One region of the Pseudolabrys sp. FHR47 genome, then DNA from elsewhere that is predicted to be linked to it. Evidence: predicted binding sites of a transcription regulator. Region 1 holds the regulator's gene; the other holds the start of a gene.
What was found. The regulator PhoB, encoded in region 1, activates phosphate uptake and scavenging genes when phosphate is short. The targets are predictions, from matches to a motif close to TGTCATNNANCTGTCAT.

Region 1 (4,620 bases):
CTTGAGCCCCTACAAGGACTGGCAGGAGCTCGCCTGGACCGGCGCGCTCATCATCACCCTGTCGGTTCTGACCCTGAGCATCGTCGCCCGCGCCCTCGCTTCGCAGAGTAAATCACAATGACCATGGCCACATTCACTGTCCCGACCGTCACCAGCACCGTGACCTCGGCCGACGGCCTGACCGAAAAGGTCAGCGTGCGGAATCTCGATTTCTTCTACGGCGATCACCGCGCCCTCAAGACCATCAACGTGTCGCTCTATCACGGCAAGGTCACGGCCTTCATCGGCCCGTCGGGCTGCGGCAAGTCGACCCTGCTTCGCATCCTCAACCGGATGTACGATCTCTACCCGAACCAGCGCGCCACCGGCACGGTTCAGCTCGACAACGAGAACATCCTGTCGCCGTCGCAGGACCTGAACATGCTGCGCGCCAAGGTCGGCATGGTGTTCCAGAAGCCGACGCCGTTCCCAATGACGATCTACGAGAACATCGCCTTCGGCATCCGTCTTTACGAGAAGCTGCCGAAGTCGGAACTCGACGGCCGCGTGCAGCACGCGCTGGAGCGCGCCGCGCTGTGGGGCGAGGTCAAGGACAAGCTCGGCGCCAACGGCCAGTCGCTCTCGGGCGGCCAGCAGCAGCGCCTGTGCATCGCTCGCACCGTGGCGGTGCGGCCGGAAGTCATCCTGTTCGACGAGCCGTGCTCGGCGCTCGATCCGATCTCGACCGCCAAGATCGAAGAGCTGATCGACGAACTCAAGGAAGACTACACCATCGCCATCGTCACCCATAACATGCAGCAGGCGGCGCGCGTCTCCGACTTCACCGCCTTCATGTATCTCGGCGAGCTCGTGGAATACGGTGAGACCACCAAGATCTTTACCGCGCCGAACGACCGCCGCACCCAGGACTACATCACCGGCCGCTTCGGCTAGGCCGGCGCCCGGAAGGGAATGAAGGATCAGGATCATGAACGAGCAGCACACCGCCAAGGCCTTCGACATCGACCTCCAGGAGTTGTCCCGGATGGTCGCCGAGATGGGCGGCCTGGCCGAGAAGCAGGTCGCCGACGCGGTCGATGCGCTGGCCAAGCGCGATACCAACATGGCGCAGCGCGTGACCGCGTCCGATAACGCCATCGACGTCCTGCAGCGTGAGATCGAGGAAAAGTCGGTGCTCACCATCGCGCGCCGCCAGCCGATGGCTGTGGACCTGCGCGAAATCGTCGGCGCGCTGCGGCTCGCCAACGATCTCGAGCGCGTCGGCGATCTCGCCAAGAACATCGCCAAGCGCGTTATCGCCCTCAACGCCGAATTCCCGCCGCCGAAGCTGATCCGCGGCGTCGAGCACATGACCGACCTCGTGCTTGAGCAGCTCAAGGCGGTGCTCGATGCTTACGCTCGCCGCGACGATAGCAAGGCGATGGCGGTGTGGCGCGGCGACGAGGAAATCGACGCGGTCTGCACTTCGGTGTTCCGCGAACTGCTGACCTACATGATGGAAGACCCGCGCAACATCACCTTCTGCATCCATCTGATGTTCTGTGCCAAGAACATCGAGCGCATGGGCGACCACGCCACCAATATCGCCGAAACCGTGCACTTCATCATCGAAGGCACCCCGATCACCGAGCGCCGGCCCAAAGGCGACACCGAGATTTCGGCCCTGGCCGGCACTCCCGCTTGACGAGCTACTGACTTATGAGCGCGCGAATCCTGATCGTCGAAGATGAAGAGCCTCTCACGATGCTCCTCGTCTACAATCTCGAGAAGGAAGGCTACGAGGTCGAGACCGCGGCCCGCGGCGACGACGCCGACACCAAGCTGAAAGAGCGCGTGCCGGACCTCGTGGTGCTGGACTGGATGCTGCCCGGCCTGTCCGGCATCGAACTATGCCGCCGGCTGCGGGCGCGGCCGGAGACGCAGAACCTGCCGATCATCATGCTGACCGCGCGCGGCGAGGAGAGCGAGAAAATCCGCGGCCTCGCCACCGGCGCCGACGATTACATCGTCAAGCCGTTCTCGGTGCCGGAATTGCTCGCCCGCGTGCGCGCGCTGCTCCGCCGCGCTCATCCCGACCGCGTCGCCACCGTGCTTAATATCGGCGATATCGAACTCGACCGCGAGAAGAAGCGGGTATCGCGCAGCGGCAAGCCGATCGATCTCGGCCCCACCGAATACCGCCTGCTGGAGTTCCTGATGGAGCGTCCCGGCCGCGTGTTCTCGCGCGAGCAGTTGCTCGATGGCGTCTGGGGTTCGGACATCTATATCGACGAGCGCACCGTCGACGTTCATGTCGGCCGCTTGCGCAAGGCTATCAACCGCGGCCAGCAGGCCGACCCGATCCGTACCGTGCGCGGCGCCGGCTACGCGCTCGACGATCGGTTCGGACGAGTGGCGAGTTAGTCGCTCCAATAGTCCAGGGCGCTTCCCGCTCGGTCATTCCGGGGCTCGGCGAAACGGCTTCCTCGGCGTCATCGCCCGCGCAGGCGGGCGATCTAGCTCTTGGTCAGCCTTGAAAAGCGCTGGGTCCTCCGCTTGCGCGGAGGACGACGGGATTTGTCGTTCCGGGCTCCGGGCTTGCTAGAAAATAGTCCTTGACTATTATTCCTAGAAGGACTATAAGCACTCCTGTCCTGTTCCGGCCGGGGGCGCTGTCATGAGGCGTCGTTTCAGTGGGAGCAGGGCGCGGTGCCCGCGGGTCTGGCGAAACGCACGCCAGGCGCTCGGGCGGCGACGGGGCTCCGCCCGCCGGCAATAAGACCGGCCGCAAGGAGCTTGCTGATGGTGAGCGCTACCTGCTGAAAGGCAGATCAGCCGCCAGAAGCGCGGCCCGTGTGCCGTAAGACACCGCGATGGAGCGCCGCGGGGCGCAGGTTCTCCGCGTTATGGAGAACCGCGCACCGCAAGGTGCGAAATCAAAGAGCGTCTCGCGGCGCTCCATCCCTCCGGCTTGGCCGGAGGGCCGAAGGGGAAGGCAGGCCGCCCCGGGCCTTCAAAGAACAGGGGCGATCAGGCACGTCTGCTGTTTGAAAATTGAATCGGAAAGGCGCGGCACGTCACACGCGCTTTCTGATCCCTCCCCGAAGGCGGGGAAGGGATAAGCAAAAAAAGCCGGAGCGTCGCTCCGGCTTTCATCAATCCAGTATCGTCTTTGCAGTCAGCCTCTGAATGCCGGCTTGTGGCGGCGGCGATCATTGGCCGGCTGGAAGGCGACGCGGCAGTGGAAGCTGCAATAAGGCTGGTCTTCGGCGGCTTCACCGCCGCAGAAGAAGAAATCCGGACCTGACGGATCGCCCACGGGCCAGCGGCAGGTCTTCTCGTTGAGCTGCAGCAGGGTCTTGCGCTGCTCGAGCGGGATTTCCAGAAGCTCGGGCTCGGGCTCGACCTCGTAGTCGTAGGCCAGCGCGGTATTGCCGCGCACCTGCGGCCGTTGCACCCGGATCATGTGGCCGGACGAGCGAGCCTTGCGCGGGCGCGGCGTGCTCGAGGACGGGCTCTTGGCCCGCCCGGACAGGCCGAGGCGGTGAACCTTGCCGATCACGGCGTTTCTTGTGATGCCGCCAAGCTCGGCGGCAATCTGGCTGGCCGACAGACCGTCGGACCAGAGCTTTTTCAGGAGTTCGACCCGCTCATCGGTCCAGCTCATGGGGCATTTCCCTCGGCGATCCAGGCCCTTGGACAGAATCCACCCCCATCGTCCGGCACGGCTTTTCCGCGCCTGAACGTGTACGCTTCAGGGATGAACCAGATTTCGGCGGCGATACGCACGATATGTCGTATCGCTTGATTGAAAAGCTACACTATGGGTTGACTCGGCCGCAAGCATTTGCCTCCCGACAAAGCCCGCCTCCCACAGGTTTTCCTTTAGAATCCGCAACTGCGGTGATTTTGAGTCGCGAATCGGGGCCGGCCGTTTCGTTTGACTTGGAGCCGGGGCGGCCTAAAATATTGAAAGTGCCGCCCGGCGAGGCGGCACATTTCGTTTCGGGCGCCGCCTGCCGGTAAAGCGCTCAGTCCAGGGGCCGGGTTCTCTCGCACCCGGAGGCCGGGATTAGTCATCGGCGATAAACATCGAACGTCCTCGGTTTTGTCGCCGGGGCGTGTTGCTGTTTCTGTATTGCGCCCGAAAGGCGTTGGATTTCGAACTTTGGAAAGAGACTGGCCGTGAGCTCGCATCTGTTGCCGACCTATGCCCGTGTCGACCTCGCTTTCGAGCGGGGCGATGGTGTCTGGCTGACGGCGACCGACGGCCGCCGCTATCTGGACTTCACCTCCGGCGTCGCCGTCAACGCGCTCGGCCATGCGCACCCGCATATGGTCGCCAAGCTGACCGAGCAGGCCACCAAGCTGTGGCATACCTCGAACCTCTACCGCATTCCGGAGGGCGAAAAGCTCGCCGAGCGGCTGTGCGACAACAGCTTCGCCGATTTCGTGTTCTTCCAGAACTCCGGCACCGAGGCGATGGAATGCTGCATCAAGATGGCGCGGAAATATCAGTACGCGTCCGGCAAGCCGGAACGTAACCGCATCATCACCTTCGAGGGCGCCTTCCACGGCCGCACGCTCGCCGCGCTCGCCGCCACGGGCAACAAGAAATACCTCGAAGGTTTCGGCCCCAAC
Region 2 (4,620 bases), 960 kb from region 1:
AGAAGATGACGATCTACGACGCGGCCATGCGCTACAAGGCCGAGAAGGTTCCGCTTGTCGTCTTCGCCGGCAAGGAATACGGCACCGGCTCGTCGCGCGACTGGGCGGCCAAGGGTTCGGTGCTGCTCGGTATCCGCGCCGTGATCACGCAGTCCTTCGAGCGCATCCATCGCTCGAACCTGGTCGGCATGGGCGTGATGCCGCTCAACTTCGAGGAAGGCACGTCGTGGCAGTCGCTCGGTCTCAAGGGCGATGAAAAGGTCACGATCCACGGCCTCGAAGGTGATCTCAAGCCGCGTCAGAAGCTGACCGCCGAGATCACAATGGGCGACGGCACCGTCAAGAAAGTGCCGCTGATCTGCCGTATCGACACGCTCGATGAGCTGGAATACTTCCGCTCGGGCGGCATCCTGCAATACGTGCTGCGTCAGCTCGCCGCCTGACGCATCGCCGGTTCCGGACTACGGTCGCCCGCCCTCACTGCGAAGTGAGTGGCGGGTGATTTACTTTTGTCCCTATATGATGCGCGTCGCGCCAACCGGGGAATGACGCCGAAATGGGACTGAGCCGCCTGACCTTTGCCGCCGCCTTTGGCGCGGTGCTGGCTGTCGCGAACCCCGCCGCTGGCGGGGAGCCGAAAGCCGTGGTCGAGCTGTTCACCAGCCAGGGCTGCTCGTCCTGCCCGCCCGCCGACCGGTTGCTCGGCAATCTGGCCCATGACCCGTCCATCATCGCCGTAAGTCTGCCGGTCGATTACTGGGATTATCTCGGCTGGAAAGATACCCTGGCGCTGAAGGGGCACAGCAAGCGGCAGCGCGCCTATTCGATCGCACGCGGCGACGGCGCCGTCTATACGCCGCAGGCCGTGATCAACGGCGTCGCTCATGCGCTCGGCAGCGACCAGGCTGCGATCAAGGATGCGGTTGCCAAGTCGCGCGACGATAAACTCGCGCTGCGGCTGGCGGTGAAGGCAGCGATCGAGGATGGCAAGATCGTCGTCAACGTGCCGGCCGTGAACGGCGAGCCCATTACCGCCGACGTGTGGCTGTGCCCGGTCACCGACAAAATCGAGGTCACGATCCAGCGCGGCGAAAATCGCGGCCAGAACCTGAACTACTACAACGTCGTGCGGCGCTGGGTGAAACTCGGCACCTGGAGCGGCAAGGCGGAAACCTTCACGCTGCCGCTCAGCGAGATTCCGAACGCGAACTTCACGCTATCGGACATCAATCATTTCGTCGTGCTGGTGCAGAACAGCGTCGATGGAAAGCCGAGCCTGATGGTCGGCGCCGCGACCGTGGCGATGAAATAATCGCGCAGCAAGCACCGGGTTTGAAGGGGCGCGTCCGACGGGCGCGCCATTTTCATGCGTCCAGCACATAAAAATAGGGCCGGCTTTTTGGGGCCGGCCCTAAGGCATAGGGGATTGAATCGAACGCTACTCAACTTGAACTCGATCGGCCCGGTCCGAAGACCCCCGGGGGGCTGGGGGGCTGAGGAATCCGGAGGTCAAACCGGACCGGGCCTTGAGGCAACGGTGCATTTATCCCAAGGCCTCGTGTCCGGCGATTGACCGAAATTGGGCGTTATTGTGAGAAGTGCTGACGAGTTCGTGATGCCGCCCGCGGCTTTTTGGCCTGAAATCGCGGCGTTTTCGCCTGGCCGGACGCGGCAACGGGAACTTCGGCGCGCGATCCTGCCATTTGAATCAGGGGCTTGCGGCGGCGGGCGGGCGGCGCGATCATCCATCTGTCACATCGCAGGGAGGCCGCATGACGATCGAGTCCGGCGACAGCGAGCCTAGCCAGTTTCCCGGGGGCGCTCCGGCGCGTGGTGCCCCCAACCTGCTCGGTCAGGTCACCTTCAACCGCCGCGAACTCAATCGCATTCTCGACCTCTACGGCCGTATGGTCGCCGCCGGTGAATGGCGTGACTATGCCATCGACTTTTTGAAAGACCGGGCGGTGTTCTCGGTATTCAGGCGCTCGTCCGAAGTGCCGCTCTATCGTATCGAGAAAGACCCGAAGCTGGCGCAGCGCCAGGGCGCCTACAGCGTCATCTCGGCAACCGGATTGATCCTGCGCCGCGGCCACGAACTCGACCGCGTCCTGCGCGTCATCGACAAGCCGCAACTGGCGCTGGCGAATTGATGTTTGTCGTCCCCGCGCATAGCCGTCCGAAGGACGGCGTTCTTTTAGAACGCCTATGAGCGGGGACCCATAATCCCTGCACTATCGAGAGAACACGGCGTATGGGTCCCCGCCTTCGCGGGGACGACAGCAATTAAGCCGGCTCTTTATCGCCCTTCCCGAGCGGCAACTGCATCTGCACCGTGTCGAGCCAGCGGCCGAATTTGTAGCCGACCGACTTGAACACGCCCGCCGGCTGGAAGCCGCAAGCCTTGTGCAGGGCGATCGAGCCTGCCTGGTTTGAATCGCCGATCACCGCCAGCATCTGCCGGAAGCCGGCTTCGGTGGAGAGCTTGATCAGCTCTGCCATCAGCGCCTTGCCGATCCCGCGCTTCTGCATGTCTGGCGCGATGTAGATCGAGTCCTCGACGGTGAAGCGATAGGCCGGCCGCTCGCGGAACGGCCCGGCATAGGCGTAGCCGGCGACCTTCCCGTCGATCTCGGCGACGATGTAGGGAAAACCGCCTGAGCGCAGCTTGTCATAGCGGCGCAGCATCTCGGCCTCGGTCGGCGGCTCGAGCTCGAAGGTCGCGGTGCCGGTGCGCACGGCGTGGGCGTAGATGGCGGCGATGGCCGGGATATCGGCGGGGGTCGTGGGGCGGATCGAAAGGGACATTGAGTCAGACTACAACAGGCGATCAGGCGGAGCGATGGTGGAGATCAAAGAATATCGCTGGAAAAAGCGGCGTCCAGTTGCTCCATAGGAGTCCCTCAAGGAGGTCCAATGTTCACGTTGTATTTTTCCCCGAATTCCTGTGCGCTGGCGTCGCACATTGCGCTGAAGGATGCGGGCGCCGACTACCAGCTGCGGCGCGTCAATTTCGCCGAGTCCCAGCAGCGCTCGCCGGACTTTCTGGCGGTCAACCCCAAGGGCCGGGTGCCGGCTCTGGTGACGCCCGCCGGCACCATCACCGAAACGCCGGCGATCCTCGCTTTCATTGCGCAATCCTTTCCGCAGGCCCGCCTGGCGCCGACCGATCCATTCCGCTTCGCCAAGATGCAGGAGTTCAACAGCTATCTCTGCTCCACCTTGCACGTGGCACACGCCCATCGTGGGCGAGGCCATCGCTGGGTCGATGACGAGGCGGCGATTGAGGCGATGCGGCGCAAGGTGCCGGAAACGGTCGGAGCCTGCTTCGAATACGTCGAAACGCAGATCGCCGGCCCCTGGGTGATGGGCGAGGATTACTCGATCGCCGATGCCTATCTGTTCACGCTCGCCCAGTGGATGGAAGGCGACGGTGTCGATCCGGCGCGTTATCCGAAGGTGCTCGATCATCGCACCCGGATGGCGGCGCGGCCGAATGTACGGGCGGCGATGGAAGAAGAAGCGCCGCAATCTTAAAGAAAACGCCCCGGCTTTGGGCCGGGGCGCTGCATTTCGCAACTGTCTCTGTTCGTTAGCGGCGATCGCCCAGGGGCGCGTTAGCGCCGATCGCCCAAGAAGCGCAGTAGGAACAGGAACAGGTTGATGAAGTCGAGATAGAGCGTCAGCGCGCCCATCACCGCCTTGCGGCCGGCCGCGGTGCCGTCGTCGTTGACGTCGTACATCTCCTTGATCTTCTGGGTATCCCAGGCGGTGAGACCCGCGAAGATCAGGACGCCGATCGCCGAGATGGCGAAGTCGAGGCCCGTGCTCTTCAGGAAGATGTTGACCACCATCGCCAGGATGAGGCCGAACAGGCCCATGACCAGGAACGAGCCGATCGGCGACAGGTCACGCTGCGTGGTGTAGCCGTACAGGCTCAGCGCACCGAACGACGCCGCGGAGATGAAGAAGGTGCGGGTGATCGACGCGCCGGTGTAGGCGAGGAACACCGACGACAGCATCAGGCCGAGCAGCGCCGCGTAGCCCATGAACAGCATGAGCGCGGTCGACGGCTGCAGCGTGTGCACGCGGAAGCTCAGGAAGAACACCAGTCCCAGCGTCGCCAGGAACAGAATGATGGTTACGGGTCCGCCGAAGATCGTCTGGCCGAACGACGTCAGCACCATCTGCCCCGCGGCATTGGTCTGCACTGCGGCGTTGAAGGTAAGCCAGGCGACCACGCCGGTCAGAGCGACGCCGGCCGCCATGTAGTTGTAGATGCGGAGCATGTAGGCGCGCAGGCCCGCATCGATCTCCGCGGTGCGCGCGGCGGTGCCGAAGCCGCGGGCGGCAACGTTACGGTCGAAGTCCGACATCGAAGTTCCCTCTTCTCAGTGCCGGCGGCTGTCAGGTGACGGTGCCGGCTCTCGTCAGGCGCCTGGCCCCGCGGTCGCGGGATCGGCGCTCGTGTCGCAGAATGTAATGGTTGGTGAGGTTGGACGCCAGATATGGCGGGGGCATGTCGGCGCCACCTTGCGGAATATTAACCTTTGCCGCCGGGCCCGATTCCGCCGCAAAAACAAGGCCTGCCGCTGTCCCGGGCTACCGGCGCGGCGGAATGTC

Region 2: the regulator PhoB is predicted to act here: its motif matches at 1,740-1,756, upstream of E8Q40_RS21650 (DUF2794 domain-containing protein).

What each region holds. Positions count from the first base shown of each region.
Region 1 covers NZ_CP039740.1:924,113-928,732, forward strand. The annotation lists gene pstA (phosphate ABC transporter permease PstA) at 1-121, shown strand, start outside; gene pstB (phosphate ABC transporter ATP-binding protein PstB) at 124-933, shown strand; gene phoU (phosphate signaling complex protein PhoU) at 968-1,684, shown strand; gene phoB (phosphate regulon transcriptional regulator PhoB) at 1,699-2,403, shown strand; gene E8Q40_RS04610 (GcrA family cell cycle regulator) at 3,158-3,646, opposite strand; gene E8Q40_RS04615 (aspartate aminotransferase family protein) at 4,159-4,620, shown strand, end outside.
Region 2 covers NZ_CP039740.1:4,478,185-4,482,804, reverse strand. The annotation lists gene acnA (aconitate hydratase AcnA) at 1-443, shown strand, start outside; gene E8Q40_RS21655 (thioredoxin family protein) at 557-1,312, shown strand; gene E8Q40_RS21650 (DUF2794 domain-containing protein) at 1,773-2,150, shown strand; gene E8Q40_RS21645 (GNAT family N-acetyltransferase) at 2,284-2,805, opposite strand; gene E8Q40_RS21640 (glutathione S-transferase family protein) at 2,914-3,534, shown strand; gene E8Q40_RS21635 (Bax inhibitor-1/YccA family protein) at 3,615-4,373, opposite strand.